Regions from separate parts of the Aquibium microcysteis genome, predicted to be linked through region 1. Evidence: predicted binding sites of a transcription regulator. Region 1 holds the regulator's gene; each other region holds the start of a gene.

What was found. The regulator PhoB, encoded in region 1, activates phosphate uptake and scavenging genes when phosphate is short. The targets are predictions, from matches to a motif close to TGTCATNNANCTGTCAT.
Positions count from the first base shown of each region.
Region 2: a site for PhoB is predicted at 8,329-8,345, ahead of phnF (phosphonate metabolism transcriptional regulator PhnF). Genes of this name have one in related genera too.
Region 3: a site for PhoB is predicted at 6,109-6,125, ahead of IAI54_RS04815 (bifunctional 2',3'-cyclic-nucleotide 2'-phosphodiesterase/3'-nucleotidase). Genes of this name have one in related genera too.

Region 1 covers NZ_CP061080.1:3,735,760-3,746,121, reverse strand. The annotation lists gene IAI54_RS17420 (PAS domain-containing hybrid sensor histidine kinase/response regulator) at 1-1,390, shown strand, start outside; gene IAI54_RS17415 (PstS family phosphate ABC transporter substrate-binding protein) at 1,657-2,694, shown strand; gene pstC (phosphate ABC transporter permease subunit PstC) at 2,792-4,255, shown strand; gene pstA (phosphate ABC transporter permease PstA) at 4,252-5,562, shown strand; gene pstB (phosphate ABC transporter ATP-binding protein PstB) at 5,577-6,392, shown strand; gene phoU (phosphate signaling complex protein PhoU) at 6,421-7,128, shown strand; gene phoB (phosphate regulon transcriptional regulator PhoB) at 7,143-7,832, shown strand; gene IAI54_RS17385 (MbcA/ParS/Xre antitoxin family protein) at 7,906-8,292, shown strand; partial or broken gene IAI54_RS17380 (RES family NAD+ phosphorylase) at 8,289-8,805, shown strand; gene IAI54_RS17375 (vanadium-dependent haloperoxidase) at 8,908-10,233, shown strand; gene IAI54_RS17370 (CRTAC1 family protein) at 10,236-10,362, shown strand, end outside.
Region 2 covers NZ_CP061080.1:4,584,715-4,595,076, forward strand. The annotation lists gene phnE (phosphonate ABC transporter, permease protein PhnE) at 1-141, opposite strand, end outside; gene phnE (phosphonate ABC transporter, permease protein PhnE) at 141-1,001, opposite strand; gene phnD (phosphonate ABC transporter substrate-binding protein) at 1,065-1,970, opposite strand; gene phnC (phosphonate ABC transporter ATP-binding protein) at 2,026-2,844, opposite strand; gene IAI54_RS21510 (DapH/DapD/GlmU-related protein) at 3,013-3,642, opposite strand; gene phnL (phosphonate C-P lyase system protein PhnL) at 3,639-4,346, opposite strand; gene phnK (phosphonate C-P lyase system protein PhnK) at 4,349-5,149, opposite strand; gene IAI54_RS21525 (alpha-D-ribose 1-methylphosphonate 5-phosphate C-P-lyase PhnJ) at 5,146-6,045, opposite strand; gene IAI54_RS21530 (carbon-phosphorus lyase complex subunit) at 6,042-7,145, opposite strand; gene phnH (phosphonate C-P lyase system protein PhnH) at 7,149-7,766, opposite strand; gene phnG (phosphonate C-P lyase system protein PhnG) at 7,768-8,223, opposite strand; gene phnF (phosphonate metabolism transcriptional regulator PhnF) at 8,357-9,100, shown strand; gene IAI54_RS21550 (DUF3329 domain-containing protein) at 9,107-9,310, opposite strand; gene IAI54_RS21555 (ABC transporter substrate-binding protein) at 9,481-10,362, shown strand, end outside.
Region 3 covers NZ_CP061080.1:1,069,019-1,079,380, reverse strand. The annotation lists gene IAI54_RS28800 (peptidoglycan-binding domain-containing protein) at 1-378, shown strand, start outside; gene IAI54_RS04835 (hypothetical protein) at 455-1,486, shown strand; gene IAI54_RS04830 (hypothetical protein) at 1,494-2,219, opposite strand; gene IAI54_RS04825 (endonuclease/exonuclease/phosphatase family protein) at 2,227-3,336, opposite strand; gene IAI54_RS29200 (BA14K family protein) at 3,511-3,951, shown strand; gene IAI54_RS04815 (bifunctional 2',3'-cyclic-nucleotide 2'-phosphodiesterase/3'-nucleotidase) at 4,038-6,020, opposite strand; gene IAI54_RS04810 (mechanosensitive ion channel family protein) at 6,220-7,536, shown strand; gene IAI54_RS04805 (Lrp/AsnC family transcriptional regulator) at 7,552-8,025, opposite strand; gene ald (alanine dehydrogenase) at 8,179-9,297, shown strand; gene IAI54_RS04795 (GNAT family N-acetyltransferase) at 9,399-9,923, opposite strand; gene sseA (3-mercaptopyruvate sulfurtransferase) at 9,929-10,362, opposite strand, start outside.

The DNA.
Region 1 (10,362 bases):
CGCCAACGAGAAGGATCTCGAACTGGTGGTGCGGGTCGATCCGGCGCTGCCGCCCGTGGTGGTGGGCGACGTCGGGCGCTTGCGCCAGATCGTCACCAATCTCGTCGGCAACGCGGTGAAGTTCACGGATGCCGGCCACGTCCTCGTCGACGTTTCCGGAACCGTCGCCGAGGGTGTCGCGAGCCTGCGCTTCGAGATCGAGGATACGGGGATCGGGATACCCGAGGACATGATCTCGCAGGTGTTCGAGAAGTTCAGCCAGGTCGATTCCAGCTCGACGCGCCGGCACGAAGGCACCGGGCTCGGCCTGGCGATCACCTCGCGGCTGGTAGCCCTGATGGGCGGGCGGGTCGGCGTCGAAAGCCGCGTCGGCGAAGGGTCCACCTTCTGGTTCGAACTCGACCTGCCCGTCGGCTCGGTCGTTGCGGCGCCGCGGGCGGCACCGATGGACCTCACGGGCGCCCGCATTCTCGTCGTGGACGACAACGCGGTGAACCGCTCCATCCTGATGGAGCAGATGGCCGCGTGGGGTTTCGATGCCTGCGCGGCCAGCAGCGGGCGCGAGGCGCTGGCGGTGCTGGCCGAGACGGCACGTCTCGGGTTCTCCGTCGACTGCGTCGTGCTCGACTACCAGATGCCGGGAATGAACGGTGCCGACGTCGCGGCGCGTATCCGCTCCACGCCGCTGATCGACGACACGCCGCTGATCATGCTCACCTCGGTCGATCAGCCTCTCAGCGGAAAGCAGCACCGCGACCTCGGCATCGCCATGCAGATCATCAAGCCGGTCCGTTCCAACGCGCTGCTCGAGGCCCTTCAGGCGGAAATCCAGCGCCGGCGTCTCGCGCGCGGCGATGTCGCGATGCAGCCGGCCGTCGCGCCGGCGGAGGAGCCGGCCGCCGGCCAGCGCGACGTCATCCGGCTTCCCGAGCGCGCGGCAGCTGCGGCCCTGCCGGACGACGAGCCCGAGGACGATCCCCTCGGCTGGACCAGCCATCTCGACATCCTCGTCGCCGAGGACAACGAGGTGAACCAGCTGGTCTTCGCGCAGATACTCGGAGAAACCGGCTTCACCTTCGAGATCGTCGGCAATGGCGAGCTGGCGCTTCAGACCTGGCGCAGCCAGCGCCCGTCGATGATCCTGATGGACGTCTCCATGCCGCAGATGAGCGGTCTGGAAGCCACGCAGGCGATCCGCGCAGAGGAAGCGGAAGGCGAGCGCATTCCCATCGTCGGCGTCACCGCCCATGCTCTGAAGGGCGACCGCGACCGCTGTCTGGAGGCCGGCATGGACGACTACCTGTCGAAGCCCATCAGCCCGAGGACGCTGCGCGAGAAGATCGGCCGCTGGGTGGAACATTCGCGCCAGGCCCAAGCGGCCAGCGCGTGAGCCTTCGCCCGCAGGGCCTTCCTTCTTTCTGTCTATAGGCGGTGGCCGGCCGACGCGCGGCGGATCGGGCAAGCGTCTGATTCCGGCGAAAGAATCGCGGCCTTCCGGCGGCGGCCGCCGTGCGCCGGGACCGGCTGCCCCGCAAGGGGGATCCGAACCTTAATCGAGGCGACACGAATGTGTCATCGAACTGTAACACGGCGGGTCTAATCGGGCCGCGACGCCAGACTTCAGCGTCAGAGGAATTCCCAAGAGGAGTAGGCCCAATGAAGAAATTTCTCGTCTCGGCGTCGGCCGTGGCCATCGCGCTCACCGCGTCGGCCGGCATCGCCGCCGCCCGCGACCAGGTCCAGATCGCCGGCTCGTCGACGGTGCTGCCCTATGCCAAGATCGTTGCCGAGAACTTCGGCGAGACCTTCCCGGACTTCAAGACCCCGATCGTCGAGTCGGGCGGTTCGTCGGCCGGCCTGAAGGAGTTCTGCAAGGGAGTCGGCGAAGGCACCATCGACATCGCCAACTCGTCGCGCGCCATCCGCGAATCGGAAGTGAAGGCCTGCGCCGAGGCCGGCGTCACCGACATCCAGGAAATCCAGTTCGGCTATGACGGCATCGTCTTCGCCACCGACATCGCCGGTCCGGACTGGGCGCTGACCCCCGCCGACGTCTACAAGGCGCTCGCCGCCAAGGTCGCCGTCGACGGCAAGCTCGTCGACAATCCGTACAAGACCTGGGCGGACGTCAACCCGGCCCTCCCGGCGTGGAACATCGTCGCCTACATTCCCGGCGAGAAGCACGGCACCCGCGAAGTGTTCGAGGAGAAGCTCCTCATCGCCGGCTGCAAGGAACTCGGCGGCATCGAGGCTGGCAAGGCCTCGGGGCTCGACGAGAAGGCTGCCGACGCGGCCTGCAAGCAGGTGCGCAAGGATGGCAGCGCGGTCGACATCGACGGCGACTACACCGAGACGCTCGCCCGCATCGACTCCAACAAGACCGGCGTCGGCGTGTTCGGCCTCTCCTTCTACGAAAACAACGCCGACAAGCTGAAGGTCGCCACCGTCGGCGGCGTGACGCCGTCGGTCGAGACCATCTCCTCCGGCGAATACCCGGTTTCCCGTCCGCTGTACTTCTACGTCAAGAAGGCCCACATCGGCGTGATCCCCGGCCTCAAGGAGTACGTCGAGTACTTCCTCGACGACCAGATGGTCGGCCCCGAGAGCCCGCTCGCCGAGTACGGCCTCGTCCCGGCGCCGGATGCCGAGCGCGATGCCCAGCGCGAGGCCTTTTCGGCCGGCAAGACCATGTAATCCGGCCTTCGGGCCAGGATGACAGGCCGCGGGCGGAGATCCGCCCGCGGCATCGTTCCTGCCGCTGTCGCAGCGGCGATCCGATGAGGGGATATCGGTGACACCATCGCTCGTCTTTCTGCTGGTCGTCGCCATCGGCGCGATCGGTTACGTGGCTGCCACGCGCCGTGCCGCCGGGCATGCCGCCACAGCGACGATCAAGCCGCATTCCCGCAATCACTATCACGGCTGGTGGGCCTTCTGCCTCGCCGTACTGCCGCCCCTGTTGTTCCTCGGCGTCTGGCTGCTCGCCAGCTCGTTCTACATCGAGAACGCCATCGAGGCGATGCTGCCGCCCCAGACGGACCAGAGCGCGATCGCCAGCCGCGGTCTCGCCTTCGGCATGGTCGGCAGCCTTGCCGACGGCATCGCCCGCCTCCAGGTCGAGGGGATGGCCATTCCCGCCACATTCGCCGAACTGCGCCCGCTGCTGGCCGAGCGCGGCGTGGCGCTCGCCAGCGAGACGCAGGACTACATGATCGCCATGGCGATCGAGATGAACGGCCTGCGCGCCGCCTCGTCCTGGATCGGCTCGATCGTCGCGATCCTCCTCTCGGCCGCCGGCGCCGCCTTCGCGGTCTCGCGCGTCCAGCCGAGGGGGCGGGCCCGCAACCACGTCGAGCGCGTCGTCCTGGTCGCGCTGATGGCGGCCTCGACCATCGCCATCCTGACGACCGTCGGCATCGTGTTCTCGATGCTCTTCGAAACGATCCGCTTCTTCCAGTCGGTCTCGCTCACCAACTTCTTCTTCGGCACGGTCTGGGATCCCCGCTTCGCCGCTGCCGGCTCCGGCGGTGCCGAGGGCCAGTATGGCCTGATCCCGCTCCTGGCCGGTACCCTTTACATCGCGCTCGTGGCGATGCTGTTTGCGGTGCCGATCGGGCTCCTCTCCGCAGTCTACATGGCCGAATACGCCTCGCCGCGCGTCCGTTCCGTGGTCAAGCCGCTGCTCGAAGTGCTGGCGGGCATCCCGACGATCGTCTACGGCTTCTTCGCCCTCGTCACGGTCGGGCCGTTCCTGCGCGACCTGTCGACGGCGATCGCCGGCTTCACCTTCATCCAGGCGCAGAGCGTTCTGACCGCCGGCATCGTCATGGGCATCATGCTCATCCCGTTCGTTTCATCGCTGTCGGACGACATCATCACGGCCGTACCGAGGGCCATGCGCGATGGCTCTCTCGGCCTCGGCGCCACCCGGTCGGAGACCATCAAGCGCGTCGTCCTGCCGGCGGCCCTGCCGGGCATCGTCGGCGCGCTGCTCCTGACCGCCTCGCGGGCGATCGGCGAGACCATGATCGTGGTGCTGGCCGCCGGCGTCGCCGCGAACCTGTCGGCCAATCCCTTCGAGGCCATGACCACCATCACCGTGAAGATCGTCAACCAGCTGACCGGCGACCTGGAGTTCACGTCGCCGCAGACGCTCGTCGCCTTCGCCCTCGGCATGACGCTCTTCGTGCTGACGCTCGGCATGAACGTCTTCGCCCTCTACATCGTGCGCAAGTACCGGGAACAGTACGAATGACCGACGCAACGCTCGACACGACGGCCGCCGCCCGACCGCGCCGCGACATCGGCATCAAGCAGCGCTACCGCGCCGAACAGCGTTTCCGCTGGTATGGCATCGTCGCCATCGCCATCGGTCTGTTCTTCCTGGTCGCACTGATGTGGTCCGTCTTCTCGAAGGGCTATACCGCCTTCTGGCAGACCTCGATCCAGCTCGAGGTGCAGTTCGACGAGAGCGTCATCGACCCGAAAGGCGAACGCCAGACCGAGCCGAACACGCTGCTGACGGCGAATTATCCCAAGCTCGCGCAGGATGCGATCGTGCGCCAGCTGGGCGTCGATCCGCAGGACCGGACCGCCGCGCGCGCCGCCGGGCAACTCGTCTCGAACGGCGTGCGCAGCCAGCTGCGCGACATCGTGGTCGCCGACCCGTCCGTGATCGGCGCGACGCGGACCGTCTGGGTGCTCGCCACCGGCGACGTGGACTCCGTCGTCAAGGGTCAGGTCGACCTGACCGTCGACGAGGCGCGCCGCAAGGTATCCGACCTTCAGGTCGAGTGGATCCGCCAGATGCAGCAGGCGGGCACGCTCGAGCAGCGCTTCAACACCGGTCTCTTCACCTTCGGTGCCTCCAGCCGTCCCGAGACCGCGGGCATGGGCGTTGCCATGATCGGCTCACTGTTCATGATGCTGATCGTCCTCGTGCTTGCGCTGCCGATCGGTGTCGCCGCTTCGATCTATCTCGAAGAGTTCGCGCCGAAGAACCGGCTGACGGATCTCATCGAGGTCAACATCAACAATCTCGCTGCCGTGCCGTCCATCGTGTTCGGCCTGCTCGGCCTGGCCGTCTTCATAAACTTCATGGACCTGCCGCGCTCGGCCTCGCTGGTCGGCGGGCTGGTGCTGACCCTGATGACGCTGCCCACCATCATCATCGCCACCCGGGCGGCCCTGCGCGCCGTTCCTCCGTCCATCCGCGCTGCCGCGCTCGGCATCGGTGCCTCGAAGGCCCAGATGGTGTTCCACCACGTGCTGCCGCTCGCAGCACCGGGAGTGCTTACGGGCACGATCATCGGGCTGGCGCAGGCGCTGGGCGAGACCGCGCCGCTGCTTCTGATCGGCATGGTCGCCTTCGTGGCGAACTATCCGTCCACGCCGCTCGATCCGGCCACGGCGCTGCCGGTTCAGATCTACATGTGGGCCAACGAGGCCGAGCGCGCCTTCGTGGAACGCACGTCGGGCGCCATCATCATCCTGCTGATGTTCCTGGCGGTCATGAACATCGGCGCCATCCTTCTCCGTCGCCGCTTCGAGCGCCGCTGGTAATGGAGTAGAAAGACATGAACATGCTGAACGAAGCCTCCATCGAGCAGAAGCTGTCGCCCATGAAGAACGAGCCCACCATCAAGATGCGCGGCGACAAGGTCACGGTGCACTACGGCGAGAAGCAGGCGCTGTTCGGTGTCGATCTGCAGATCCCCGAGAAGCAGGTGACGGCGCTGATCGGCCCGTCTGGCTGCGGCAAGTCCACCTTCCTGCGCTGCCTCAACCGCATGAACGACACGATCGACGGCTGCCGCGTCGGCGGCAAGATCACGCTCGACCAGGAGGACGTCTACGATCCCTCGATCGACGTGGTGGAGCTTCGCGCCCGCGTCGGCATGGTGTTCCAGAAGCCGAACCCCTTCCCGAAATCGATATACGATAACGTCGCCTACGGTCCGCGCATCCACGGCCTGACGAAGTCGAAGACCGAGTTGGACGAGGTGGTCGAGAAGAGCCTGCGCAAGGCTGCGATCTGGGAAGAGGTGAAGGACCGCCTCTCGGAATCCGGCACCGGCCTGTCCGGCGGACAACAGCAGCGCCTGTGCATCGCCCGCGCCATCGCGGTGTCGCCCGAAGTCATCCTGATGGACGAACCCTGCTCGGCGCTCGATCCGATCGCCACCGCCAAGGTCGAGGAACTGATCGACGAGCTGCGCCAGAACTACACGATCGTCATCGTCACCCATTCCATGCAGCAGGCGGCCCGCGTGTCGCAGCGCACGGCGATGTTCCACATCGGCTATCTCGTCGAGGAGGGGCCGACCGACAAGATGTTCACCAACCCCGACGACAAGCGCACCCAGGACTACATCACCGGCCGCTTCGGCTGACGCCGGTCCAGACAGACGAGGACAGATCATGGGTGAGCACACCGTTGCCTCCTTCGACCAGGAACTGGAATCCATCGACCGGCTGATCCGCGAGATGGGGGCGCTGTCGGCCACGATGGTCGCCGACGCCACCCGCGCGCTGCTGTCGTCGGACAATGCCCTGGCGCAGCGCGTCATATCCGACGATGCGATCATGGACGCCAAGCAGCGCGAGATCGACGAGCAGGCGATCACGCTGATCGCCCGGCGCCAGCCGATGGCGCAGGATCTGCGCGCCGTCGTCTCGGCCATCCGCATGGCGTCCGACCTCGAGCGCGTCGGCGATCTCGCCAAGAACATCGCCAAACGGGTCGGCGCGGTCGGCCAGTCGGCGACGCCCAAGCCGCTGTCGCACTCCATCGATGCGATGGCCGCGCTGGTGCACGACCAGGTCGGCGGCGTGGTCGCGCTCTATGCCGAGCGCCGCGCCGAGGCACTGCCGGCACTGCGCGCCGATGACGAGAAGATCGACATCCAGTACACGGCGATCTTCCGCGAACTCCTCACCTACATGATGGAGGATCCGCGCAACATCACCGCCTGCACGCATCTCCTGTTCTGCGCCAAGAACCTCGAGCGCATCGGCGACCACGTGACCAACATCGCCGAGAACGCCTATTATGTCATGACGGGCCGGCAGCTGCCGATGGCCCGCCCGCGCGTCGACGAGACGGCCGTCTCCGACGCCACGGCCTGAAGGACGAACGATAGATGATCGCCGCCAAGGTGATGGTCGTTGAGGACGAGGAGCCGCTCTGCGTCCTCCTGAAATACAATCTCGAAGCCGAGGGCTACCAGGTCGAGATCATCACGCGCGGCGACGAGGCCGAGATCCGGCTGCAGGAGAGCGTGCCCGACCTTTTGGTGCTCGACTGGATGGTGCCCGGCATCTCCGGCATCGAGCTGTGTCGGCGCCTGCGCGTGCGGCCGGAAACCGAGCGCCTGCCGATCATCATGCTGACGGCGCGCGGCGAGGAGAGCGACCGGGTCCGCGGCCTCTCGACCGGCGCGGACGACTATCTGGTCAAGCCCTTCTCGACGCCCGAGTTCGTCGCCCGCGTCCGCGCGCTGCTGCGCCGGGCCAAGCCCGAGGTGCTGTCCTCCGTGCTCAAGGTCGGCGACATCGTGCTCGACCGCGAGGCGCACCGGGTCTACCGGCGCAAGGCCGAGATCAAGCTCGGCCCGACCGAGTTCCGCCTGCTCGAGTTCCTGATGCAGCATCCCGGCCGCGTCTTCTCGCGCGGGCAACTGCTCGACAACGTCTGGGGCGAGACGATCTACATCGACGAGCGCACCGTCGACGTCCATGTCGGCCGCCTGCGCAAGGCCGTGAACAACGGCCGCATGCCCGACGTCATCCGCACCATCCGCGGCTCCGGCTACGCCATCCGCGAGGCGTGACGCGGGAGGTTCGCTTGGGGTCCAGTCGGTATTGCCCTATCTTCTGTCTCGTACGCAGGCAGGAGAGCAGGCAATGAATGTCATTTCAGTCTTGCCGCACGATGCGGCTCTGATAGCCCATGTCTCTGATGGGACCGGCCTTATCCTGGTCGATCGGATTACAGACAGTTTCGGGATGTCCAAGTCGCAGTTGGCGGAAACCGCTGGGATTGCGTCGGAATCCATCTTCAAGTCAGCCCGCAGTCGCTCGCGAAAGACGCAGTCCCGGCTTCGTGAGATGCTCGAAATCCTAGGACGCGTGGAAGAATGGTCCGGCGGACCCAAACAGGCCATGTCCTGGTACAGGGCACAGCCGATTCCCGCATTCGGTGGACGAACGGCTGAGTCTCTCGTCAAGGAAGGGCGCGCCACCGCGGTGCGCGAATACCTCGATCACGTCGCGCTCGGCGGCTTTGCGTGAGATTTCGCGGGGTCTGCTTCCGCGCCCATGATCCTCGCTGGTCGTTCAAGCCGATTTCCGGCGATGGGGCCGCGATCCGGGGTGGACGGTTCAATCCGCAAGGCGTGCCTGCCCTCTATCTGTCCCTCGAAATCGTTACCGCGATAAAAGAAGTCAGCCATGGGCTCGCGCGCCGGATCGATCCTCTGGTGCTTTGTTCCTATGACGTTGATTGCGACGGGATCGTCGATCTTCGCACCGACGAAGCGGCGTTCCAACGCCGTGTCGATCGACGACATGGCTTGCGGCTGGATGGAATTGACCACACGTGGTCGCCGTCCACCCTCATGGGCGATCTATGACCGTCTTTCGTTCGAAGGCGTGTCTGGCATTCTCGTTCCCAGTTTCGCCATCGGAGCCGATGGTCGCGATGCAGATCTGGTCCTCTGGAAATGGGGCCGCGCCCATCCCCATCGGGTCGACGTCTTCGATCCCAGCGGGCGGCTCCCGAAGAACCAGCTCTCCTGGGACTGATCGTTCGACCGCGGCGCAGCCGCCCATTGCCCTTGTTCTCCGCGACCAGGCCATGCTTACTTCGCCAAGCGGTCATTCGTGGCCGGTGGGGAGGAGATGTCGATGCGGTCTTTGTACAAGGTCCTGGCGCCGATAGCGGTTACGCTTCTCGTGCTCCTTCTTCCCAATTTCGGCCCGGCTGCCCGCGCAGACGACCGCTCGGCCGTCGATCCGATCCGCGACTGGTATCGCCTCACCCTCGAACTCGTCCGCCACACGCCGACCTATTCGCCGCCGGTGGCCAGCCGTGCCTTCGCCTATCTCGGCGTCACCGCCTTCGAGGCGCTGGCATCGGGCGACGAGCGGCTCCACACGCTGGCGGGCCAGCTCAACGGGCTTACGCCACTGCCGGCTCGGGAAAGCGGCGCGGCCTTAGACGATGCGGTCGTCGTGCAGGCGGCGATGGCCGCGGTCGTCGGCGACCTCTTCGCCAACACCGGCCCGACCGGCCAGCGCGCGATCGCGGCCTTCGGAAAGAAGCTGCAGGCGAAGGCGGCCGCCGGCCTTCCCGCCGAGACGGTCGCGCGCAGCGATGCGTACGGGCGGGCGGTCGCCGCCCACATCCTCGCCTGGTCGCGCAGCGACGGCGGCGCGGTCGTCGAGAACATGGGCTTCCCGGCGACCTATCAGCCGCGCAATGCGCCGGATGCCTGGGTGCCCACAAGCCTCGTCGCGCAGCAGCAGGCGCCGCTCCTGCCTCTCTGGGGATCCAACCGCACCTTCGCCATGCCGGACGGCAGCGCCTGCGGCATCCCCGCGCCGCCGGCCTATTCGGAGGAGCCCGGCAGCGCGTTCTACCGCGAGGCGGCGGAGGTGCACCGAACGGTGCTGGACCTGACGCCTGAACAGCGCGCCATCGCGCGCTTCTGGTCCGACGATCCGATGCTCTCGCCCACCCCGCCCGGCCACTGGATTTCGATCGCGCTGCGGGTGCTCGAGGATGACGGCGCGGATGCCGGGCGCACGGCCGAGACGCTGGCGCTGCTCGGCGTCAGCATGGCCGACGCCTTCATCGGCTGCTGGCACGCCAAGTTCGAGTACGACCTGATCCGTCCGATCACCTACATCCGACGCGTCATCGATCCGGCATGGGAGCCGATCCTCAACACGCCGCCCTTCCCGGAATACCCGAGCGGTCACAGCACCCAGTCGGGCGCCGCCGCAACGGTGCTGGCCGCGCTTTTCGGCGAGGACAGGGCGTTCGAGGACGCCACCCATGTCGATGACGGGCTGCCGGCCCGCTCCTATGCGAGCTTCCGGGCGGCCGCGGAGGAGGCGGCGCTGTCGCGGCTCTATGGCGGCATCCATTTCCGCGCGGCCATCGAGCGCGGGCTGGAGCAGGGGCGCTGTATCGGCGCCCATGTGACCGCCCTGCAGACCCGGAGGTGACCTTGCGCGCCACCCGACCGATCCCGCCGCTGCTGGTGGCGGCATTGCTGCTCGCTGCGGCGCCCGCCGCAGCGGATGAGGCCGTCGCCGTCCCCCGTTTCGTCGAGGCGACCGCGACCGCCGGCATCG
Region 2 (10,362 bases), 850 kb from region 1:
GTCGAAGGCGAAGAACACGTAGACGAGATAGAGGAGGATGACGGCCGGAACGCCGAATGCGATCATGCGCTTGCGGCGAAAAAGACCGGTGGCCGACGCGCGGGCCAGAGCCGGATCGTATCCGGAATCGGCAATCGCCATCAGAATCCCCTCACGAGCTTGTTTCTGAAGTGGCTCGACGTCTGGTCGATCACCACGATCGTCAGGAAGAGCAGGATGAAGATCGCCGCGGCGGCGTCGTAGCGGCCCGTCCCCCACGAGATGGCGATCCTCAGCTCGGAACCGATGCCGCCGGCCCCCACGAAGCCCAGGATGGCCGAGGCGCGCACGTTGATCTCGAAGCGCAGCAGTGCGTAGGAGAGGTAGTTGGGCGCGACCTGCGGCATCACGCCGAGCCACATCCGCTGCAGCCAGGATGCGCCGACCGACGTCAGCCCTTCGACCGGCTTCAGGTCCGCGTTCTCGTTGACCTCGGAGAACAGCTTGCCGAGCGCGCCGGCGGTATGGAAGGTGATGGCGATCATTGCCGGCACCGGTCCGCCGCCGAGAACGAAGATCAGCACGAGAGCGATCACGACTTCCGGCAGCGCGCGCATGACGTCCATCATGCGGCGGAAGACGCCGATCAGGCGCGGCCAGCGCGCGAGCCCGCGTGTCGACAGGAGGGACAGCAGGATCGCGCCCATCGCGCCGATCAGCGTCGAGACGGCGGCGATGTTGATGGTCTCGATCAGCGCCGGGAAGTACTTCACGAGGTTGCCCGGCATCGCCGGGGCCTTCTCGATAGCTTCCCGCACCAGTTCCGCCGGGAAGTCGAAGACGCGGCTCAGGCCCGACCAGAACCCGCCGGCATTGCGCTCGTCAGCGAGATCGAAACCGGCCGCCAGCATCGCCACGAAGACGATCAGCACGATACCCGAATAGACCCGCTTGCGCTGCACCAGCGCCATGTAGCCGGCCTTGATGTCGGTCGCCGATCCGCCGAGCGTCGCGTTTGCCATGCCCCTGCCCTTCCAATGCGAACGGACGGGCTCTCGCGAGCCCGTCCGTCGATGTGAACCTGATCAGTTGGTCTTGGCTTTGCGCAACTCGATCATGGTCTGGTAGGCGTCGTGCGTGATCGGCTTGAACCCGGCGGTCTCGCCGGCAGCCATCTTGTAGGCGCAGTCCTTGTCCTTGGCGTGCAGGCCCTGGATGAGGTCGACCATCTTGGTCTTGACGTCTGCCGGCAGCCCCTTGCGCAGGACGATCGGACCCTCCGGAATCGGCTTCGACTTCCAGATCTCGACGATGTCGTTCATGTCGACGATGCCGGAGTCGACCGCCTTGCGCAGCGCGCCCGAATTGTAGCCGTCTTCCCAGGCGCCCTGGCCGTCGGCCCAGGTCACGCCGGCGTCGACGTCGCCGTTGACCACGGCGACGATCGTCTGCTCGTGGCCGCCGGTGAAGACGACGTCACCGAAATAGTCGCCGGGCTTCATCGAGGCGCCCGTCTCCTGCGGGATCTCGACCGAGGGGATCAGGTAGCCGGAGGTCGAGTTCGGGTCGCCGAAACCGAACTTCTTGCCCTTCATGTCGGCGAGCGAGGTGATTGCGGAGTCCTTCCGCGCGAAGCCGATCGAGTGATAGGCGAACGAGCCGTCGAGATTGGTCTTGACCAGCACGACGTCGACGGCTTCCGGGTTCGTCAGATAGATCTTGGCGTAGGCCGACGCGCCGAGCCAGGCCATGTCCAGGGTGCCGCCCAGCAGGCCCTGGATCACGCCGTCGTAGTCCGCCGGCGTGAACAGCTTTGTGGCCACGCCCAGCGCTTCCTCCGTGTAGGCGCGGACGCATTCGTTGGAGGTCAGGCGATCCTGCGCGTTCTCGCCGCCGAGGATGCCGATGCGGAACTCGCTGATCTTGTCCTGTGCCAGGGCCGGGGCGGCCAGGGCGGCGGTCGCGAGCAGCGCTGCGAGCAGTTTCTTCATGGGGTCTCTCCTTTGGACGGATGGTCCGCGACCGACGGTCGTCGGATGGGTGAAATCAGAGCGCGTAGGCCGGTTCGAGCGACGGGGCCGGCCGCGGCAACGCCTCGATCGAGGTGGAGGTGGTCTCCTCCGAAAAACTCTCGTCGGCACCGTAGATGTCGCGGGCGACGCGGGTGCTGAGCTCGTCCGGCGAGCCGTCGAAGACGATCCGGCCGTCGCGCATGCCGATCACGCGGTCGCAGTAGCGCCGGGCGGTGTCGAGGGTGTGCAGATTGCACACGATCATGCGGCCGTCCTCGTCATGGATGCGGCGCAGCGCATCCATGACCACCTGCGCGTTCATCGGGTCGAGCGAAGCAATCGGCTCGTCGGCCAGGATGATCCTGGGATCCTGCATCAGCGCGCGGGCGATGGCGACGCGCTGCTGCTGGCCGCCCGACAGGGCCTCGACACGCTTGGACGCATGGCTGGCGATTCCGAGGCGGTCGAGGATGTCGATCGCCTTGTGGATGTCCTCGCGCGGGAAGAGGTTGAACACCGTGGCCAGCGTCGAGCGGCGGTTCAACGTCCCGTGCAGCACGTTCGACACGACGTCGAGCCGCGGCACGAGGTTGAACTGCTGGAAGATCATGGCGCAGTCGCGCTGCCAGGACCGCAGCGCCGCACCGCGCAGCGCCGAGACCTCGGTTCCGCCGAAGCGAATGGCGCCGGCCGACGGGTCGACGAGGCGGTTGATCATGCGCAGGAGCGTGGACTTGCCCGCACCCGACCGGCCGATGACCCCGACCATCTGGCCTTCGGGGACGACAACGTCCACGGCGTCGACGGCGACGTTCGTACCGAAGCGGCGCGTCACCTTCAGGATCTCGAGCATGGAACTCCCTGTCGCGCTTTTTTCTCGCGTCGGGAGAACCGGGTACCGGAGTTCGATGAAGGCCGGATGTCGGGTCCGTGACGGTTTTGTTACCATCCACCATGGTGCGCGTGAGAAGCCGGCAAAAGAAATGCGGCGCGTCGCGTCGGTCGTCCCGACGGCGTCCCGTCACCCGGCGGACGCCTCGTGCTTCTCGAGGAATTCCTCCGCCGAGAGCGCGCGGAAATCGGCGAGAGCCTCCCGGATCCGATCGTGGTCCCAGTCCCACCAGGCCAGCGCCTGGTACCGATCGGCCGTCCTGCGGTCGAAGCGCTCCCGGATGGGTTTCGCCGGCACGCCGCCGACGATCGTGTAGGGCGAGACGTCCTTCGACACGACGGCGCCCGCGCCGACCACCGCGCCGTCGCCGACCGTCACGCCGGGCAGGATGGTCGCGCCATGGCCGAGCCAGGTATCGTGGCCAATCGTGACCCGGTTCTCGCGCCGCCAGCCGAAGAAGCTCTCGTCGTTCTCGGCGTCCGGCCAGTAGTCGGCGGAGCGGTAGGTGAAATGATGCAGCGTCGGTCGCCAGGTCGGGTGATTGGTGGCGTTGATCCGGCAGGCCGCGGCGATGTTGGCGAACTTGCCGATCTCGGCGCACCACACCGAGCCGTCCTGCATGATGTAGGAGTAGTCGCCGATGACCGCCTCGGCGATGCGGCAGCGCTCGGCGACCTCGGTGTAGCGCCCGAGCGTCGCGTTCGAGACCTCCGCCGTCGGGTGAACGAGCGGCTCGGGCGAGAGCTTGGTCACGCTCATGCGGCCACCCGCCTGGGCGCGAAGCGGGTCACGTCGATGATCGTGTCGGCGACGGCCTCGCGCACGTCCTGATCGTGGAAGATGCCGAGCAGGGCGACGCCGGCCCGCTTCTTTTCCGCGATCAGGTCGATGACGACCTGCCGGTTCACCGCGTCGAGCGACGCCGTCGGTTCGTCGAGCAGCAGGATCGGATGGCTGGTGATGAAGCCGCGGGCGATGTTGACGCGCTGCTGCTCGCCGCCCGAGAACGTGGCCGGCGGCAGCGACCACAGGGTCTTCGGCAGGTTCAGCCGGGCGAGCAGGATGGCCGCCCTCTCGCGCGCCTCGTCCCGGTCGACCCCCGCCGCCGTGAGGGGTTCGGCCACCACGTCGAGGGCCGTCACCCGCGGCACCGTGCGCAGGAACTGGCTGACGTATCCGATCGTCTCGCGCCGCACCGACAGCACCATCCTTGGGGCCGCGCGCGCGAGATCCACCAGCGCGCCGCGGTGCTGGACGATGATCTGGCCGGAGTCCACGGCGTAGTTGCCGTAGAGCATCTTCAGGATCGAGCTCTTGCCGGCGCCCGAGGGTCCGCCCAGCACGGCGCAGCACCTGGCTGTCAGTGAGAAAGAGACGTCTTCCACGACCGGCAGCGTCAGCCCGCCGCGCAGATGCATGACGAAACTCTTGGCGACTTCCGAGACGACGAGGGGCGTGGCCATCATCACACCTGCAGGATCGAGGAGACGAGCAATTGCGTGTAGGCTTCGCGTGGATCGTCGAGCACGCGGTCCGTCAGCCCCGTCTCGATGACGCGGCCGTCCTTCATGACCATCATGCGGTGCGACAAAAGCCGCGCGACGGCGAGATCGTGCGTGACCACGATCGCCGCGAGCCCGAGGTCGGCCACAAGCCCGCGCAGCAGGTCGAGCAGCCTTGCCTGGACCGACACGTCGAGCCCGCCGGTCGGCTCGTCCATGAAGATCAGCCGCGGCGACGTGACGAGGTTGCGCGCGATCTGCAGCCGCTGCCGCATGCCGCCCGAGAAGGCCCGCGGTTCGTCGTCGATGCGGTCCGAGCCGATCTCGACGCGGCCGAGCCAGTCGATCGCGGTCGAACGGATGGTGCCGTAGTGCCGGTCGCCGATCGCCATCAGCCGCTCGCCGACATTGGCTCCGGCCGAAACCGTCATCCGCAGGCCATCGGCCGGGTTCTGGTGCACGAAGCCCCAGTCGGTGCGCATCAGGAACCGGCGCTCGGCTTCGCTCATGCGGTAGAGTTCGCGCCACGTCTCGTCGCGCATGCGGTAGGAGACGCTGCCCGAGGTGGGAAGGAGCCGCGACGAGATGCAGTTGAGCAGCGTCGTCTTGCCGGAACCGGATTCGCCGACGACTGCCAGCACTTCGCCGGGCCACAGGTCGAAGGAGACGCCTTCGCAGCCCGTGCGGGCGCCGTAGGATTTCGAGACGGACGAAACGCGCAGCAGCGGCTGGTCGTCAGGTCGGGTGTCGGCAGGGCCGCTCATCGCGCCTCCTCCGGGCGTTCCATGGCCCCGCCGAGTTCGCCGACATGTCCCGCCGCACGTCGCGTTTCGCAGAAATCGGTATCCGAGCAGACGAACATCCGTCCGCCGCGATCGTCCAGAATCACCTCGTCCAGGTAGACCTGCTCGGCGCCGCACAGCGCGCAGGGCCGGTCGAAGGTCTGGACCTCGAAGGGATGGTCCTCGAAATCGAGGCTGACGACGTTCGTGTAGGGGGGGATCGCATAGATGCGCTGCTCCCGTCCGGCGCCGAAGAGCTGCAGCGCCGCCGACATGTGCATCTTCGGATTGTCGAACTTCGGCGTCGGCGAGGGATCCATCACGTAGCGCCCCTCCACCTTGACCGGATAGGCATAGGTCGTGGCGATGCGGCCGTTCTTGGCGATGTCCTCGTACAGCTTGACGTGCATGAGCCCGTACTCCTCCAGGGCATGCATCTTTCGCGTCTCCGTCTCACGGGGCTCGAGGAAGCGCAGCGGTTCGGGGATCGGCACCTGGTAGACCAGCGTCTGGCCCTCGCTGAGCGGCTGCTCCGGGATGCGGTGGCGGGTCTGGATGATCGACGCCTTCGCGGTCTCCGTGGTGGTCTCCACCTTGGCGACCTTGCGGAAGAAGGCGCGGATGGAGACGGCATTCGTCGTGTCGTCGGCGCCCTGGTCGATCACCTTCAGGACGTCGTCGGGTCCGATGATCGACGCCGTCACCTGCACGCCGCCGGTCCCCCAGCCATAGGGCATCGGCATCTCGCGGCTGGCGAACGGGACCTGATAGCCCGGGATCGCGATGCCCTTCAGGATCGCCCGCCGGATCATGCGCTTCGTCTGCTCGTCCAGATAGGCGAAGTTGTACGTGGCAACGTCGTGTGCGGCGGCGGTCATTCCGCGGCCTCCTTGTGCTCCGGGCCGGCAAGCCGCCGCTCCTCGAATTCGCCGCGCATGCGGCGCACGAGGTCGAGCTCCGCCTGGAAATCGACGTAGTGCGGCAGCTTCAGGTGCTCGACGAAGCCCGTCGCCTGCACGTTGTCGGAATGGGCAATGACGAATTCCTGATCCTGCGCCGGCGCGACGAGATCCTCGCCGAACTCGGCCGACCGCAGCGCCCGGTCGCACAGCGACATCGCCATCGCCTTGCGTTCCGACTGGCCCATGACCAGGCCGTAGCCGCGGGTGAACTGCGGCGGCGCCTTCATCGAGCCCTTGAACTGGTTGACCATCTGGCATTCGGTCACCCGGATACGGCCGAGCGGTACCGGAAACGGCAGTTCGGGAACGTCGAGTTCGATCTCGACTTCGCCGATGCGGATTTCGCCGACGAAGGGATGCGTGCGGCCGTAGCCGCGCTGCGTCGAATAGGCGAGCGCCAGCAGGAAGCCCTCGTCCCCGCGCGACAGCGCCTGCAGGCGCACGTCGCGATCCATCGGATATTCGGCCGGCTGGCGGGTGATGTCGCCCGGCTCGGGCCCGACCGCCGCGCCGTCCGGCTCGATCAGGCCCTCCTGCTTCAGGATCTCGGTCACGCGCGGCATCGGTTCGGGCGCTTCCGGACGCAGCCGCGGCGCCTCGACGGGGTTGTCGCCGGCCAGGTCCGGGTCGAGCAGCCGGTGCGTGTAGTCGAAGGTCGGCCCCAGCAACTGCCCGCCGGGCAGGTCCTTGTAGGTCGCCGACACGCGCCGCTCGACCTGCATGGCGCCCGTCTCGACCGGTCGCGAATAGCCGAAGCGCGGCAGCGTGGTCCGGTAGGCGCGGGTGAGGAAGATCGCCTCGATCATGTCGCCGCGCGCCTGCCGGATGGCGAGCGCGGCCAGTTCGCGGTCGTAGAGCGACCCTTCCGCCATGACGCGGTCGACCGCCAGCGCCAGTTGCTCGACGATCTGGTCGAGCCGAAGCGCCGGGACCTCCCGGTCGCCGCGGCGGCGGTCCGCCAGCAGGCGATGGGCATTGTCGATGGCGGCCTCGCCGCCCTTTACCGCGACATACATGGCTCAGGCCTCCGTCTCGAAGATGCGCGTCGTGCGCGGCAGGCAGGCGATCGCGTCGGGCGCGGCGAGGATCAGGTCGACGCCGCGCGGAAAGCGGGCCCGGTTCTGCAGCCATTGCGCACCGAAATGCCGCGGCATCGGGAAGGGCGCGAGGGCGGCGCCCGTCGCTATCCCCGGTCCTTCGAGATGCAGCACGCGTCCCTTGGTCAAGGTCTCCACCTGCAGGATCAGCGTCGTCGAGCGGTCGGGGTATTCCTGCGATCCCTGGGCGAAGTTCTCCAGCGCCATCAGCTCGCCGGGGCTGGAGGCCAGCACGAAATGCGCATCGGCGGCAATGGTCGTCAGCGGGGCGCCGCAGTGGAAGCCGAGCCAGCCGCGCACGTCGCCCGAGGTCTCGAGCCGCGGGTCGAGCCAAAGCGGCGTGTCATGGTCGCAGAGCGTCAGCGCGACGGCCGCGGCCGACGGCGTCAGCGGGGCGGGCGGCTGGACGAGCGGCGCCACCGGGTGAACGGTGCCGGGTCGCGCCATCGCATCCATCAGCGCCCGGAACACGGACTGCGCGGCCATCGGGGGATTCGCGAAACCGCCTTCGATGGGAGCGCTCGTCGGGAAGCCGCCCATGTCAATCCTCCCCGCGTACCATGGTGAAGAAATCGACCCGCGTCGCCGCCGTCTCGGCGCGACGACGCGCGTCGGCCTCGGCCGCGCGAGTCCGCAGCGGCGCGAGGATCCTGTCCTCGACGGCCGCGCGCATGTCCGCCCGCTGCCACAGCGCATCGATCGTGGCGGAAATGCGGGCCTTCTCGCGGTCGCGACCGAGGGCGTAGGCGTGGCCGATCTCGCCCGAGGCGAGCTTCACCGTGGCGCGCGTCACCGTCGCCTCGCCGAAATTGAAGGGGGCGCCGCCGCCGCCGATGCGGCCGCGCAGCGTCACCAGCCCCGTTTCCGGACCCCGCAGCAGCGTGGCCTGGACGGCCATGTCCGCGTCGCGCCAGAGCGCCTGCAGGTCACCCTCCGGCGCCGCAGCCAGCGCGGCCATGGCCGCCTTGCGACTGGCTTTCTCTTCCTGATCGCGCAGGCGATCCCTGGATCCGCTTGCCACGCGGCGGCCCTCCGTTTCCCGGTGGATTCGTCTATTGATATAGACAAGTGTACAGCATATGACGTTTCTTAGGCGTTGTCCATGACGGGTACGTGACAGGAGGTGCGGGATGGCTGCCAGGGCATCGAAAGGCATGGAGCGAAAGACGGGCGTCGCCCTCTGGCGCCAGATCGCCGACCGTCTTCGTCACGGCATCGCGGCCGGCGACTTTGGCGAGGGCAGCCGCCTGCCGCCGGAGACGGCGCTGGCGGAGCGATTCGGCGTCAACCGCCATACCGTTCGCGGTGCCATCGCCGCGCTCGTGCAGGAGGGCGTGCTGCGTGCGGAGCAGGGGCGGGGCACCTTCGTCGAACGGCGCCGGCGCCTTTCCTACCCGATTGCCCGGCGCACGCGCTTTTCGGAGGGTCTGCGCGATCAGGCCCAGGACCGTCGCGGCCATCTGCTCAGCCAGGCGCGCGAGGAGGCCGACGCCCGCGTGGCGGCGGCACTGAGGCTGGATCCGGGCGCGCCGGTCCTGCGGGTGGATACCATGAGCGAGGCCGACGGCCGCCCCGTCTCGCGGGCCACGAGCTGGTTCGACGCCGTTCGCTTCGACGGCATCGGCGAAGCCATCGGGGAGACCGGCTCGATCACGCTGGCCTACCGCCGCCATGGCGTGGAGGACTATTTCCGCCAGTCGACCGTCATCTCCGCGCGCCATGCCGATGCCGACGATCTCGCCGCGCTCCGTCTGGCGCCCGGTGCCATCGTGCTGGTCGCCGTGGCGGTCAACGTCGACGTCGAGGGTCGGCCGATCCAGTTCTCCGAGACGCGCTTCGCGGCCGACCGCGTCGAACTGGCGGTCGCCGAGTAGTCCGCATCAGCTTTCGCGTTCCTCGTCGCGCGGCGGCGCCTTGTAGGCGTAGAGCATGCTCCAGGCGCCGTAGACGGTCACCGCCGCCGCGATCAGGGTCCAGGTCTGATCGCCATGGACCCATTCGACGACCGTCCATCCCGCGCAGACGAGAACGATCGCGACCCGCCGCCAGAGCGGCCGGAAGAACGTGTCGCCTGCTTTCGCCATCCGTCCGCCTCCTCCCGATCGCGCCAATGCCACGCCTGCGCGCTTGCGATGCCTCGCATGATTCCGCCCGTCACGGAAGTCTCACGCCTAAGTGAGACGATTGTGTCGGCGCGCTCGGTTGACCCTCTTCGCCGCGCCATGCTCAATCGGTCGCGACAGATGCCCTGCCGATGGAGAGCCGGATGAGAAAACTCGCCCTGACCGCGCTGGTGCTCGCCGCAACGGCGTTCGGCGCCGCGGCCGGTCCCGATCCGAAGGACTGGGATGCCGTGCTGGCCGACGCGCGCGGCGAGACCGTCTACTGGAACGCATGGGGCGGATCCGAGAACATCAATGCCTACATCGAATGGGCAGGCGCAGAGCTGAAGGCGCGCCACGGGATCACCCTCGTCCACGTCAAGCTGGATGACACCGCCAATGCCGTCGCCAAGGTCGTGGCCGAGAAGGCGGCGGGCAAGGATGCAGGTGGGTCCGTCGACCTCATCTGGATCAACGGCGAGAACTTTGCTTCGATGAAGCGCCAGGGCCTGCTCCTGTCGCCCGGCTGGGCCGAGGACCTGCCGAACTGGGCCTATGTCGACGTCGAGAACAAGCCGACCATCCGCACCGACTTCACCATTCCCGTCGAAGGACTGGAAAGCCCCTGGGGCATGGCCAAGCTCGTCTTCTTCTACGACGGAGCGCGGACGGACGCCGCCGCGCTGCCGACGGACGCGCGCTCGCTGCTCGAATGGGCCAGGGCCAATCCCGGCCGTTTCTCATACCCGCAACCGCCGGATTTCGTCGGTTCGTCCTTTCTGAAGCAGGTCCTGTCCGAGCTTGTCGAGGACCCATCCGTCCTTCTCGCGCCCGTCGATGAGGCGCGTTTCGATGCGACGGTCGCCCCGCTCTTCGCCTATCTCGACGAACTGCACCCGGTGATGTGGCGTTCGGGCCGCGCCTATCCCGCGAACTACCCGGCCATGAAGCAGCTGCTCGCCGACGACGAACTCGACATCATCTTCGCCTTCAACCCGTCCGAGGCCTCGAGCGCCATCGCCAATGGCGAGCTG
Region 3 (10,362 bases), 2.7 Mb from region 1:
ACCAAGAACGAGTCCCACCGCAAGCAGGGCTCGGACGTCCATACCAAGAGCGAGTCGCATCTGAAGACCGGTTCGCCGCACAACAAGGTGCAGTCCCACCTGAAGCAGGGTTCGGTGATTCACGACAAGCGCCAGTCCCACCAGAAGGACGGCTCGGGCAACGACCACTCCAAGCGGGAGTCCCACCAGAAGCAGGGTTCGGACGGTCACAGCAAGCGTGAATCCCACCAGAAGGAGGGATCGGGCAGCGTGCATACGAAGGAACAGTCGCACCAGAAGGAAGGGTCGCGCAGCCGGCACGGCAAGGAGGAGTCGCACCAGAAGGCGGGGTCGATCCAAATCCAGCCGGTTCTGCCGATCATCCCGCAGATCCAGTGACGTCCGCCATGACGGGCGGGACCCTGCGTCCCGCCCGCGTCCGCCACGCCGTTCCCAGCCTCTCCGGAGACAGCCAATGGGCTTTCGCTGTGCTTTTCACCTGTCGCTCGCGCCCGTGGCGCTCCTGACCGGCAGCCTTCTCGCCGGGTCCGCCACCGGCCTGGCCGCCGCCCAGAACACGATCAAGACCAACGAGGCCTATGTCGAGGAGGTGCTGCGCGCTCCGGAATTCGACATCCGCTCCATCGACGAGGTCTTCGACTACGTCTTCTCCAGCCTCGGCGACGCGGTGACCGTCTATCCGACGGAGAACTACTACTACTTCAAGTTCGTCCATGGCGGCGTGCCCTATGCCGGCAACTTCCGCCTCGACATCGCCGACCGCGACCAGGGGATCGTGCATTTCGCCTATTTCTCGGAGAACAATCCCTTCGTCGAGCAGGAGATCTCCGAGCACCGGGCCTACACCGAGCAGTTCGGGGTGAAGGTCGAGAAGAGGGGTGAACTCGACTATGCGATCACCGCGAAGGGGCGTATGGTCCTCTTCCGCCTCAACGACCTGCGCGGCGTGAAGCCGCCGGAAGCGATCGTGGCCGACGGCGAGCAGTATATCGGCCCGGTGTTCGACGAGTCCGGGGTGCAGATGTTCCTGATGTGGAACCCGGCGACGGAGACCTTCCACTACGTCCTCGACGAGTCCGTCGTCACCGAGAGCTACTTCCAGTCGAGCGCGTCGACCCAGGTCAAGATCGGCCGGCGCACCCACTTTGCCTGGTACAAGGACCGCTACCGCGAGCGCTGGATCCTGGTCGGCGTGCGTGCCGCCGAGACGTCGCTCAACACCTTCTTCGACGGGCCGTTCGACCAGCTGCCGGACAATTTCGTCGAAGGCAACGTGCTGCGCGACGCGCTTCTGACGCTGAGCCCGGAGGTCGAGGGGCAGATCGACCGGCTGGGCAACTCGCTCGACCTCAAGGGCCGGATGCTGGTGGACCCGTACATCCTCTATGACGACGAAGCCGAACTCGCCGCCTTCGACCAGTGTACGGCCGCAGCCGTCGACGAGGAGGGCTACTATCCGTGTCTGGCGGTCGGGCAGTCGAAGTAGCGGTGGCTCAGGCGCCGTCCTGCGTCGCGAAGTGCCAGTCGACGATCCGGCCGACCCAGGGCAGCAGGCCGGGAGCGCGCGGCTGCGTGCGCGTGACGAGCACCGGCTCGACGATCTCCGGACGCGCCTCGCCGGCCACGAAGGCGGCGATCCGAGCCTCGATCTCGCGGGCGGTCTGCTTCAGCGCGTAGCGGCGGATCACGACGACGCCGCGATCCGAACGCAGGACGCGATAGCCGGCTTCCCGCGGCGTGCCGGCCAGCGCGATCCCGGTTTCCTCGAGCACTTCGCGCTGCATGTTGGCATCGACGTCGGCCACGCCACCGACGAAATCCGCCGGCTCCAGCGATCCGCCGGCGAAGTAGACCTGGCCGGCATTGGCCGTCCAGGGCGCCATCCGGACCGTCAGCACCGCGCCGTCGGCGGTGACGGGAAGCGCCATCGCGAAGAGGTGGGCAGCCATGTCGGTCCGGCGCGCCAGACGCCAGTGCAGCAGCGATGCGTAGCGGACCTCGTGACAGTCTCCGACGAGGCGCCCGTCGTGGAGCGCCAGGCGGGAGAACAGGACGGTCCTTCCGTCGAACAGGTCGGGGTTGCGTGCAAGCTCCGCCTGCCAGTTCGCTTCGATCCCGGCGGCGTGCAGCACCTCGTAGGGATGCGGCTCGCCGACGAGCCGGAGCGTCACGTCCGGGGTCGGCAGCATGTGGTCCTGGGCGAAGCCGATGACGCTCATCGTCGGCTCAGGCCATGTCCAGCGTGACCGCCACGGGGCAGTGGTCCGACGCCTTGGGCCGGTCCCAGCCGGTGCGCGGGAAGCGTTCCACCGCCTGGCCGGGCGGAAAGACGGTGCGATACGGCTGGCCGTTGCGGATGATGTCGGGGACCGCACCCGGATTCTTGCGGGCGAGAGCCGGCGACAGCAGGATGTAGTCGAGCTGGCACAGGTGCCGCTCCTGCGGCCCGCGCGTATGGTAGAGCGTCCAGCGGTCGAGTTCCGGACGGCGCTGAACCACGTTCTCGCAGAAGCCGTCGGCCGTCAGCACGTCGATCGAACTGCCCGCCTCCCTGGCCACCCGGAAGCGCGGGGCATCCTCGTCGCCCTCGATGATGACGCGTTCGGCATAGTCGTTCAGGTCGCCGCAGATCACCCAGCGCCTGTCGGCCGTGCGGTCCTTGCCGAAGCGGTCCTCGATGATGCGGCGCACGGCCAGGGCTTCCGCGATGCGGACGGGCATCGTCGCCTCGCGGCCGGTCATGCCGTTGCGCGGGCTGCCCATCGACTTGAAATGGGCGGTGTAGATCGTCAGCGGCCGGCCGCCCACGGTCACGTCGATCTCCAGGCAGTCGCGGCGGAAGACCCGCTCGTGCGGGTCGTTGCCCAGTTCGCCGAGCAGCGGCGTGTGGAGACCGAGATCGTCGAAGGTGAGATGGGCGTGGCTGGACATGCGCACGAACTCGATCGGCTGGCCGTGCCGCGTCTCCTCGCGCATCATGACGGCGAGATCGATGCCGCGACTGTCGTTGCCGGGCGTCATGTATTTGTGGCGGTAGCCCTGCCCCACCATCTTGAACAGGTAGCCGTATTCGAAGGCCTTCAGCGCCTCGATGGTGTCGACCTCCTGCAGGCACAGGATGTCGGCCTTTGCGCGGGCGATCGCCAGCGCCGACAATTGTCGGGCGTCGTCGGTGTGGGCGATGGCACGGGCACGTTCCAGTTCGCGGTACTCGGCCTCGTTCTTCACCTCGAACAGGGCCACGGCCCGGTCCCGCCAGAGTTCGTTGCGGTAGCCGGAGAAATCGAACCTGGCCATCAGGTTCTCGATGTTGAAGGTGGCGATGCGAAGCGACATGACAGACCATTGCCCGCGCCCGCCAGGAATGACAAGCTCCGCCTCCGGTGCTTCGGAATTCCGGCCCGGAACCACCTTCGGTGCGCCGCGTTCATGTCGGGTTCAGGTTCCGGCCGTTATCCCTTCACCGATACGGATCTGGTCGACCGGACCAGACGAACGAGGAGAAAGCAGATGTCAAAGACGCCCAGAATGATCGGGTGGCTCTGCGCCGTGGTGGGCGCGGCCATGCTTGCGGGCACGGCGGGCGCTTCCGCACAGGACGGCGCCGGCATCCCCCGCTACCAGAACGAGAACATCTTCGGTGGCCCGGGTTACCAGGGTCACGGAGACTTTCGCTATCGCCACCACGACTATCGCGACGGCGACTACCGTCACGGCCACAAGCGTCACAAGTACCGCCACAAGTACCGCCACAGCGGCCCGAACGTCGGCATCTATCTCGGCGTGCCGGCCTACCGCTACGTGGAACCGCGCCGCTACGCCCCCCGCGTCAGCCTGACTCGCGCGCACATCAACTGGTGCGAGAATCGCTACCGCTCCTACCGCGCGTGGGACAACACGTTCCAGCCCTATCGCGGCCCGCGCCAGCAGTGCTGGTCGCCCTACAGCTGATCGGCAGTCCCGACGAAACGACGAACGGCGCCCTGAGGGCGCCGTTTCTGTTTCAGGGGAAGCCGTTCCCGTTTCGGGGCAACGCGTCAGAGCGTGATGCGGAACCGCGCGAAGCCGTCGGCGCCCTCGCCGGCCGCCTCGATCTTCACCCCCTTGACGTCGGCGATCAGATCCCTCGCCTTCGGACCGGTGTCGAAGAGCACCGTCGCTCCCTCGACCGGCGCGAAGGCCCAGTTGCCGTCGGCAGACGGGTTGATGGTGCCCTGCTCGACGATGTAGCGGACGATCACGTCGCGGTTGGTGTCCGGCGCCTCGAAGACGACCTTGGAGGCGTTGATCTCCGGGAAGTTGCCGCCGCCGCCAGCGCGGTAATTGTTCGACGCGACCACGAACTTCGCCGCCGGGTCGATCGGCTTGCCGTCGAAGGACAGGTCGACGATGCGGTTCGCCGACGCGTTCAGCACCGCGCCCTTCGGATCGTACTTGGCGGGCTGAGACAGGTCGATCCGGTAGGTCACCCCGTCGATGACGTCGAAATTGTAGGACGGGAAGTCGGGGTTGATCAGCGGCTGGTCGGCCTTGCCCGGTTCGACCTGGTTGAACATGCCGGCCGACATCTCCAGCCATTCCTTGACCTGCGCGCCGGTGATCACCAGCGCCCGGACGGTGTTCGGATAGAGGTAGAGGTCGGCGACGTTCTTGATGGCCACCGCCCCCGCCGGCACGTCGGTATAGTACTCCGGACCGCCGCGTCCGCCGGCCTTGAAGGGCGCTGCTGCCGAGAGCACCGGCAGGTCCTTGTGCTCGGAGTTCTTCAGCATGTCCTTGATGTACCAGGTCTGCGCCTGGCTCACGACCTGCACCGACGGATCGTCGGCGACCAGCGCGAAGTAGGAATAGAGCGGCGCCGCGGTCTCGCCCACCGGCGTGCGGACATAGGCGAGCGTCGCCTCGTGCTCGGCCTTGGTGGCGGCCAGCACCTCGGGCTTGCTCTCGACCGTCGGGACGATCTTGCGATCCTCCGTGCGGTTGTAGATGGGCCGCGCCTCGACGGTGAAGTCGACGATCTTCCAGCCCGACCCGTCCTTTTCGATCAGCAGGTCGACCAGGCCCATGTGCGAGCCCCAGAAGCCGCCCATCACGGTGGGCTTGCCATGGATCGTGCCCTTCACCGGATCGACGCCTTCGAGCCCGTCCCAGGTCTTCGGGCCCGGGAAGACGAGATGCTGGTGGCCGGTCATGATGGCGTCGATGCCCTCGACCGTGGCGAGGTGATAGGAGGCGTTCTCCATGCGCTCGCTGGCGGGGTTGGCGTCGATGCCGGAATGCGACAGCGCCACGACGATGTCGGCACCCTCTTCCTTCATCACCGGAACCCAGGCCTTCGCCGCCTCGACGATGTCGCGGGTCTGCACCTTGCCTTCCAGGTGGCGCACGTCCCAGACCATGATCTGCGGCGGCACGAAGCCGATGAAGCCGACCTTGACCGGGCTCTCCTTGCCGGCGCCGTCCTTCACCATCTTTTCCAGGATCACGTAGGGCTTGGCGAACAGATCGTCGTCCTTGGGGTCGGTCGCGAGCTGGCCCTTGGTCAGGTTGGCGCAGACGAAGGGGAAGGACGCGCCTGCGAGCACGTTGACCATGAAGTCGAGGCCGTAGTTGAATTCATGATTGCCCAGCGTGCCGACGTCGTAGCCGAGCACGTTCATCGCCTGCACGACCGGATGCTTGTCGCCGGCCTTCATGCCGCGCTCGTAGGCGATGTAGTCGCCCATGGGGTTGCCCTGCAGGAAGTCGCCATTGTCGACCAGCATGGAATTGCCGGCCTCGGCGCGGATCGCGTCGATGAGCGAGGCGGTGCGGGCGAGGCCCATCGTGTCGTTCGGCTTGTCGGCATAGTAGTCGTAAGGGTGGACGTGGACGTGGATGTCCGTCGTTTCCATGATGCGCAGATGCGCCTGGTTGGCCTGCGCGCGCGCCGCGAAGGGGTGCAGGACGACGAGGCCGCCGAACGCCGCGGCGCCCGACAGGAACGAACGCCGCGATAGGCGGTTGACGAGAATGGACATGGTGCCTCCTGAAGGGTCTCGCTTGACGTTAGCCGGCTGAAAGCGAGCGAGTGTCGCGCCGGTCTGTCAGGGAGTCCAGCAGATTCAGGAGACGGATTGATGACAGGGCGCAGCGGGCGTCGCTGACGCTGCGGCGCCCTGGCTCCGGCCTGTGAAGAAAGCCGTCGGTCGGTTCCGACCTGGATGAGGAGGGCGCGCGATGGAGATGCAGCTGCGGGCGATCGCCGACGTCGTCACCGGCTGGATCGAGGGCTGGCTCGTCCATGCGACCGATCCGTGGTTTCTCTTCCAGGTCGTGGCGGCGGCAATCCTGCTTGCCGTGGCCAAGCTTGCAGGCAGACGGATCGAAAGCGCGCTGGAGCGCCGGGCGCGCGCGATCCGTGGCCATCCGGGTCTGCTTCGGGTCCTCGTCGCCACCCTGCGAAGGGTCGACTGGATCGTCTTCGTCGTGCTGATGTTCCTGCTCGTCACCGTGCTGCGGGCCACGACATGGCCGAGCCGCAGCTGGCTGCTTTCGCTCCTCCTGTGGCTGGCGCTCGCCTGGGTCGTCGTGTCGATCGCCTCGCGGGTGATCCGCAACCGCCTCGCCGCGCGTCTGGTCGGCTGGGCGGTGTGGATCTACGCGGCGCTGGTCATCCTGGGCTTCGATGCCCGCGCCGCGTTTCTGCTCGACAGCCTGGCGCTCCCGGTCGGCCAGTCGCGGCTGTCGGCGCTGACGCTGCTCAAGGCGGCCGTCCTGCTGACGCTCGCCCTGTGGGTCGCCGGCGCCATCGGCAGCTATCTCGACGAGCGCGTGCAGCAGTCGAAGGACCTCACTCCGTCGATCCGCGTCCTGGTCGGCAAGGTCCTGAAATTCGGTCTCGTCCTGACCGGCGGCGCCATCGCGCTGACGTCGGTGGGCGTCGATCTCACCGCCTTCACGGTCTTCTCCGGCGCGGTCGGCGTCGGCCTCGGCTTCGGCCTGCAGAAGGTGGTCTCCAACTTCGTCTCGGGCATCATCATGCTGACCGACAAGTCGATCAAGCCGGGCGACACGATCTCGGTGGGCGAGACCTTCGGCTGGATCCGTGAGCTGCGGGCGCGCTTCGTTTCCGTCGTCACCCGCGACGGGCGCGAATACCTGATCCCGAACGAGGATTTCGTCACCCAGCGGGTGATCAACTGGTCGTTCAGCGACGAACTCGTGCGCCTCGACGTCGCGTTCGGCGTCTCGTACGACTGCGACCCGCACGAGGTCAGCGCGCTGGCGATCGAGGCGGCGATGGGGGTCGGCCGCGTCGACGTCGACCGGCGCCCGGTCTGCTGGCTTACCGGCTTCGGCGACTCGTCGCTGGATTTCGTGCTGCGCTTCTGGATCCACGATCCGCAGCAGGGGCTGACCAACGTGCGCGGCAAGGTGTTCCTGGCGCTGTGGGACGCCTTCAAGGCGAACGGCATCAAGATCCCCTACCCGCATCGCGAGGTGCTGGTGCGGCGCGATCCGGCGCGGCGGCTGCCGGATCCTTTCGAGGATTGAGCGCCGCGCCGGCCGTCAGGCCATTTCCGGCCTGATCCCCATCCAGGTGCGGTCGATCACCTCGCGCAGGGCGAAGGACGAGTTGATCTTGATGACGTGCGGCATTGCCGTCAGCCATTCCTTGTGGATGCGCTCGTAATCCTCGAGGTCGCGGGCGGCGATGCGCAGCACGTAGTCGTATTCGCCCGACATCAGGTGGCACGACAGGACGTTGGGGCAGCGCCGGATGGCGGCCTCGAATTCGGCCAGCGACTTCTCGAACTGGCCAGACAGCGAGATGTGGACGATCGCCGTCATCTTGTGGCCGAGCGCGCCGTTGGACAGCCGCGCATGATAGCCCTCGATGACGCCGCTCTTCTCCAGATGGTCGAGCCGGCGCGAGCAGGCCGACTGCGACAGGCCGACCTTCTCGGCCAGCGACGCGTTGGAGATTCGACCGTCCTTCTGGAGCGTGTCGAGGATGGCGAAATCGATCCTGTCCAGCCCCATGCGCGGCGATTCCTTCGACGATGACCCTGACCGGCGCAAGCAATAGCCGCGCAGCCGCCTCCCCGCAACCGACTTCGCAAACACATTCGACGCCGGATGTGGTTGAATCCGACGATCAGGGAACAGGCACCCCAGCTCAACGAGGAGGCTCACATGCGCGTCGGCTGCCCCAAGGAAATCAAGAACCACGAATACCGCGTCGGCCTGACGCCGGGCGCGGTCCGCGAATACGTCGCCCATGGCCACGAGGTGCTGGTGGAGACCGGCGCGGGCGCCGGCATCGGCGCCGACGACAACGCCTACCGCGCGGCCGGCGCCTCGATCGCCAGGACCGCCGCCGAGGTGTTCGAGCGTTCCGACATGATCGTCAAGGTGAAGGAGCCGCAGCCGGGCGAATGGGTGCAGCTGCGCGAGGGCCAGATCCTCTATACCTACCTGCATCTGGCGCCGGATCCGGAGCAGACCAAGGGCCTGATCGCCTCGGGCGTCACCGCGGTGGCCTACGAAACCGTCACCGACGAGCGCGGCGGCCTGCCGCTGCTGGCGCCGATGTCGGAAGTGGCCGGCCGCCTGTCGATCCAGGCCGGCGCGACCGCGCTGCAGAAGGCGAATGGCGGCCGCGGCGTGCTGCTCGGCGGCGTGCCGGGCGTTCTGCCGGGCAAGGTCGCCGTGATCGGCGGCGGCGTCGTCGGCCTGCATGCGGCCAAGATGGCGGTCGGGCTCGGCGCCGACGTCACCATCATCGACCGCTCGATCCCGCGGCTGCGCCAGCTCGACGACATCTTCAACGGCCGCATCCACACCCGCTACTCGACCGTCGAGGCGCTGGAGGAGGAGTGCTTTTCGGCCGACATCGTGGTCGGCGCCGTGCTGATCCCCGGTGCTGCCGCGCCGAAGCTCGTGTCCCGCGAGATGCTGTCGGGCATGAAGAAGGGCGCGGTGCTCGTCGACGTCGCCATCGACCAGGGCGGCTGCTTCGAGACCTCGCACGCCACCACCCATGCCGAGCCGACCTACGGGGTCGACGGCATCATCCACTATTGCGTGGCCAACATGCCGGGTGCGGTGCCCGTCACCTCGGCGCATGCGCTGAACAACGCGACGCTGTTCTACGGGCTTCAGCTCGCCGACAAGGGTCTGAAGGCGCTGGTCGACGACCACCATCTGCGCAACGGCCTCAATGTCCACAAGGGGCGGATCACCAACCGCGCCGTGGCCGAGGCGCTGGGCTACGAGATGGCCGAGCCGCAGGCGGCGCTGAAGGCCGCCTGATCCTACGACACCTTCGCGCACCCTCCCGCGCGAAGCGTGCCGGCCCGCCGGTCTGCACCGCCGGCGGGCCTTTTCGTGCCCGAGACGAGGCGTGCGGGTACTCAGTCCCAGGCCTCGACCTCCGCCTGCGAGGTGCCGACCGGTACGAATCCCATCGTCTGGTAGAGCTGCAGCGCGCGCGGGCTGTCGAGCGAATTGGTCTGGATGATCAGCGTCTTCGGATCGTGCTGCCAGGCGGCATGCAGCGCGCAGGACAGGAAGAACTTCGACAGGCCCCTGCCCTGGAACTCGGCCATCAGGCCGAAATACTCCACCTCCGCCTGCTCCGGCGCGCGCGACAGGTCGATCTCCACGAAGCCCGCCGGCGCGCCGTCGACGTAGAGCACGTCGATCAGCGTCGTCGTGGCGTGGATGACCGCCGCCAGCGCATCGTCGTCCATCCGGCGGCGCAGTTCCCAGTGATGCGGCCGGCCCACCCGCTCGTAGAGGTAGCGGTAGAAATGCAGCGGCATCTTCGGCGCGCGCATGACGGCGAGCTGCGCGCCGAGCGGCGCCGGCACCCGGTGCGCCGGCCGCGCGGCCATTTCGAGATGGGTGATGCGGGCGGTAAGCATGCGGGCCGTCATGGCGGTCAGGCCTTTCCCGTGGCGACCGGCGTGTCGGGCCGTCCGCCCCATTCGGTCCAGGATCCGTCGTAGAGGCGGGTGTCGGCATGGCCGAGCGTCTCCAGCGCCAGCACCAGCACGGCGGCCGTGACCCCCGAGCCGCAGGAGGTGACGACCGGCTTCGTCAGGTCGATGCCGGCGGTCTCGAAGGCTGCACGCAGTTCGTCGGGCGGCAGCAGACGGCCGTCGCGGCCGAGCGACAGCGCCGGCACGTTCCGGGCGCCCGGCATGTGGCCGCCGCGCACGCCCGCGCGCGGCTCCGGATCGACGCCTTCGAAGCGGCCGGCCGGGCGGGCGTCGGCGACCTGGGCCGTCCCCGTCTCCACCACCCTGCGCATCTCGTCGAGCGAGGCGACGCGGCCGGGGTCGAACGCGACCTCGAACAGGCAAGGGGCGACCT